2 regions of the Nonomuraea sp. NPDC054003 genome follow, and region 1 is predicted to be linked to the other one. Evidence: riboswitches for the same ligand, from Rfam matches in the RefSeq annotation. Region 1 holds a riboswitch; the other holds the start of a gene.
The links. A riboswitch is a leader RNA that binds a small molecule or an ion and turns the genes downstream of it on or off. The one in region 1 is predicted to bind cobalamin.
Positions count from the first base shown of each region.

Region 2: linked by a shared signal. The riboswitch ahead of ACZ6YG_RS43070 (nitrite reductase) and the one ahead of ACZ6YG_RS19355 (ribonucleoside-diphosphate reductase subunit alpha) in region 1 are both predicted to bind cobalamin.

Region 1 covers NZ_JBVJKR010000007.1:35,462-37,623, forward strand. The annotation lists gene ACZ6YG_RS19345 (SAM-dependent methyltransferase) at 1-74, shown strand, start outside; gene ACZ6YG_RS19350 (tripartite tricarboxylate transporter substrate-binding protein) at 150-1,067, shown strand; cobalamin riboswitch at 1,100-1,296, shown strand; gene ACZ6YG_RS19355 (ribonucleoside-diphosphate reductase subunit alpha) at 1,388-2,162, shown strand, end outside.
Region 2 covers NZ_JBVJKR010000027.1:66,341-68,502, forward strand. The annotation lists gene ACZ6YG_RS43070 (nitrite reductase) at 1-825, opposite strand, end outside; cobalamin riboswitch at 890-1,081, opposite strand; gene ACZ6YG_RS43075 ((2Fe-2S)-binding protein) at 1,128-1,421, opposite strand; gene ACZ6YG_RS43080 (hypothetical protein) at 1,468-1,797, shown strand; gene ACZ6YG_RS43085 (ABC transporter ATP-binding protein) at 1,812-2,162, opposite strand, start outside.

The DNA of each region.
Region 1 (2,162 bases):
GGCGGCCCGACCGGCCACGCCTGGTCGGCGCCACACGGCTGCCGCTGCTGGCCGGGATGGCCTGGAAACCTTAGTAGGTGATATCCGGCATGTGTAACTCTGCGTGATCTGTAAATAACCTGAAGTGGACACTTCGGGGGAGGCGGGTCATGCGGCGCAGGCGGTTCCTCGTGACAGGCCTGGGAGTGGCCGCCTGCTTGGCCGGCTGCGGTGACCGTCACGCCGGACGCGCGCCCGGCGCGTACGAGATCCTCGGCGGCGGCGAGCGCTGGAGCCGCGTCGCCGAGGCGTTCACCCAGGTGGCCCGCGGAGCCGGCTACCCGGTCGGCGGGGCCGGGCCGGTCACCACGATCACCATCACCGGGCTGCCCGCGCTCGCCGCCGCCGAGCTGAACGCGGCCGAGTCGCCCCTGCACGGCACCACCCCGCTGGCCCGGCTGGCCGGCGAGGTCGAGGTGGTGCTGGTGCCGCGCGACTCGGGTCTGGCCACCTTCGACGCGTTCGGCGCCCGCCTGCGCGCCGACCCCACGGGCACCCCGCTCGCCGGCGGGCCGCAGGGCGCCCCCGACCACCTGCTGTTCGGGCTCATCGCCCGCGGGCTCGGCGCCGACACCCGGCAGGTGGACTACACCGGCTACCCCGGCATCTCCGAGGTCGCCACCGCGCTGCTCGCCGGCCGCGCCGTCGCCGCGACGGGCCCGCTCGCCGGCTGGCGCCCGTACATCGACCGGGGCCGGGTCCGGGTGCTGGCCGTGTCCTGTGCCGAGCGGTTCCCCGGGCTGGACGCGCCCAGCCTGCTGGAGCTCGGGGTCCGGGTGGACTTCGCGAGCTGGTGCGCCGCCGTCGGGCCCGGCGGCATGCCGCAGGAGAGCCGGGAGGCGGCCATCGGCATGTGCGAGGAGGTGACCGGCTCGCCCGGCTGGCAGCGTACCTGCCGGGAGGGCGACTGGACGCCGATCCCGCTGGCCGGCGACCGCTTCGCCGCCTGGGTCGTCTCCGAGGTCCGCCGCACCAAGGCCGTGCTCCGCGATCTCGGCCTCCTCGAAAGCGGCAAGGGCACAACATGATGTGGCGGTTGCGAAAGCAGCCACTAGATGTAGGATCTCGATCGTTCGCCGGTTCGCCCCCGCCCGGGGCGGAGCAAAAGGGAACCCGGTGCGATTCCGGGGCTGCCCCGCAGCGGTGAGCGGGAACGACCGCCGTCAACGAGCACTGGAAAGATCCGGGAAGCGACGGCCAGTAGGAGAGTGCGAGACGCCCGCGAGCCCGAAGACCTGCCGGCGATGGACCATGTCCAGGGCCTCGAGGGAGGGCCCGGGGGCCTAGCGGCGTGCGCCGCCGTGCTCTCGCGCGCCCTCACGGGGATGAGCTCGCGAGGAGAGAGCACGTGACACAGATCGTCGAGGGTGATCGGCGCCTGGCCATCGAGGAGGCCGCCGCCCGGGTGATCGCCGACCCGGCGAACTCGCGGGTGGCCGCCGGGCTGCTCGCCGAGGAGATCGCCGACGAGGCGGCCGCGCACGGGGTGCGGTCGTTCTCCGGCTCGATCGCCGCCACCCACGCGGCGGGGCTGATCCAGGACGGCCTGGCGGAGTTCGTCGCCGCGCACGCCGCCGAGCTGGACGCGCTCGTCTCGGACGCCGCCGACGAGCGGTTCGAGTACTTCGGGCTGCGCACCGTCTACGACCGCTACCTGCTGCGCCACCCGGTCACCCGGACCGTGCTGGAGCGGCCCCAGCACTTCTTCCTGCGGGTCGCCTGCGGGCTGTCGGAGACCGTCGCGGAGGCCGCCGAGCTCTACCGGCTGATGGCGACGCTGTCCTACCTGCCCAGCTCGCCGACCCTGTTCAACGCGGGCGCGCGCCGCCCGCAGCTCTCGTCGTGCTTCCTGCTCGACTCGCCGCGCGACGAGCTGGAGGCGATCTACGACCGGTACGCGCAGGTCGCCCGGCTGTCGAAGTACGCGGGCGGCATCGGCATCTCGTGGACCCGGGTGCGCTCACGTGGCTCGCTCATCCGGGGCACCAACGGCCACTCCAACGGCATCGTGCCGTGGCTGCGCACCCTCGACGCCTCGGTCGCGGCGGTCAACCAGGGCGGCCGGCGCAAGGGCGCGGCCTGCGTCTACCTGGAGACCTGGCACGCCGACATCGAGGAGTTCC
Region 2 (2,162 bases), on a different contig from region 1:
CAGGATGCCACGCCAGGGGGTGACGACGAGTTCGGGGGCGGCGGCGCACAGTCGTTCCACCGCGGCGCGGTCCAGCCCTTCCGCCGGCACCGGTTGGTGAACGCCTCCGGGCACAGGGCCGAAGGCCAGGGGCGGGGCGGCAGCGGGGACGCCACGGGATCGGGGCACCGGTTCGACCAGTGGTTCAGGCAGTTCGACGACGTGCCAGGGAGCGTCCGGGCCCGCACCGCGCGCATCGAGGAAGAGCCTGGCGAGATCGGTAAGGTGCGCGTGCGCGTCCCGCAGAGGCACGGCGGGGCCCCACGCGTTGCCGACCCGGAGCTGGGCCGTCCCGTCGCCGAGAGCCACCAGGCCCAGGTCGCACGAGCGATCCAGCAGATCTCCGCGACCGTCATCGAGGACGAAGAGGAACCGTCCGGGCAGCCGCCCCAGCTCGGGATCGCCGCACAGCGCGGTGTCCAGGGCGTCGACCACGGGACGCAGGTCGGCTCGGCCACCGGCCAGCCCGGTCTGCGGGGACGCCATCACATTGCGCGACAGGTCGTGGGCCCGGCTGGGCAGTAAGCCGCTCGACTCCAGGGCGGTGAGCACCTCGTCAGGCAGGCGTTCGGTGCCGGGAACGGCGGGCATGGCACGTACCTGCAGGTTGGTGCGGGTGGTCACGTGAACATGCCCGTCTCCGTACCGCTCTGCCGCCTCGACGAGGGCGTGCAGCGACTTCGCGGAGACCCTGCCGCCGGGGAGACGCAACCGCACCAGCAGCCCGTCGGCGGCGGGCCAGGGACGCAGTACGCCCGGGCAACGGTCTGGTCGAAACCGGTTCATCCGGAGTCATTCACCTTGTTCAGAGTCCGGGTCCATACGCGGAACCCACCATGACCCGACGACGGGTGTCGTCAGCACCAGCAGGTCTTCGGACTCGGATCATCCGGGAGAGGACACCTTCCCAGACCTGGAGGTCCAGTGGCCGCCGTTGCCGGCGTGTCCTTCCCGTCCCCTCACCGCTGCGCGTCAGCTCCGGAATTGCACCGGATTCCCTGGCTCCACATGATGGAGTACGACTGGCCTCCTGAGCGTATCGCGGGCCCGCCTCGGTCCACAGCCGCCCTCCAGAGGAGGGTCGCCGGCTACCGTGTCAGGCAGCAGTCGGGACACTTCCCGCCGCCCGGCACGCGATAGTAGAGGCAGCAGGTGCGGCGGCGGAACGACAGGTCGGGGCCGGTGAACGCGCCTTTGCCGCGCAGGTCGCCGGTGTCGAGCAGCCGCCGGGCGAGGTCGGTGGCGGGTTGCCTCAGGTCGGGACGGGCCCGTACGAGTTCGCGCGCGGCCTCGGCCAGGGCGGAGGCGGCGTTGCCATGCAGCAGCCCGGCGGCGACCTTGACGCGCAGCCCCACCGCCAGCGGGACGAGATGCTCGTCCATGACGATGCGGTAGAGCAGCGGTGCGAGCCGCGTCGTCCTCGGGAGTGTGCCAGCCGCGTGGTACCGCCAGCCGGAGGCCGGGCCCCTCGGCTTCCTGCTGGAGCCCGGACAGGTCGGGCACGACGCCGTGTGCGACGGCGCAGCCGAGCACCACCGACCACAGCCGCGCGGCGTGGCCGAGCTGCACGATGGAGGCGGCGATGCGCGTCTCACCGGTGCCGTAGCGCGCGGCACGGTCCGCCACCAGGTGGGCCAGGCCGGCGGCGTAGGCATCCTTGACCGGCCGCCACTTCCCTTGACCCAGTTCCGTGTCGAGGACGAAGAAGGGACCGAAACCGGCGATGCCTCTCAGCGCTTCGCCGAGTGCGGCGGGTGAGGCGGGTGGAGGAATCATGAAGGGCTCTCCTGGTCTGGGTGAACGCTGATCTGCGGGACGCCGGTGCGGGGATGGGCGTGCACGTCCGCCGACACCTGGTAGACCTCGGTCAGCAGGGCCGGGGTGAGGACCCGGGCGGGCGGGCCGTCGGCGACGACTCGTCCGGCACGCATCACGCAGATCCGGTCGCAGAAGGCCGCGGCGAGGTTGAGGTCGTGCAGGGCGATCACGGCGGTCACGCCCAGGCCGCGCACCAGCCGCAGGACGTCGAGCTGGTGGCGCAGGTCGAGATGGTTGGTGGGCTCGTCGAGCACCATCGTGCCGGTCCGCTGGGCCAGGGCGCGGGCGATCAGGACGCGCTGCTT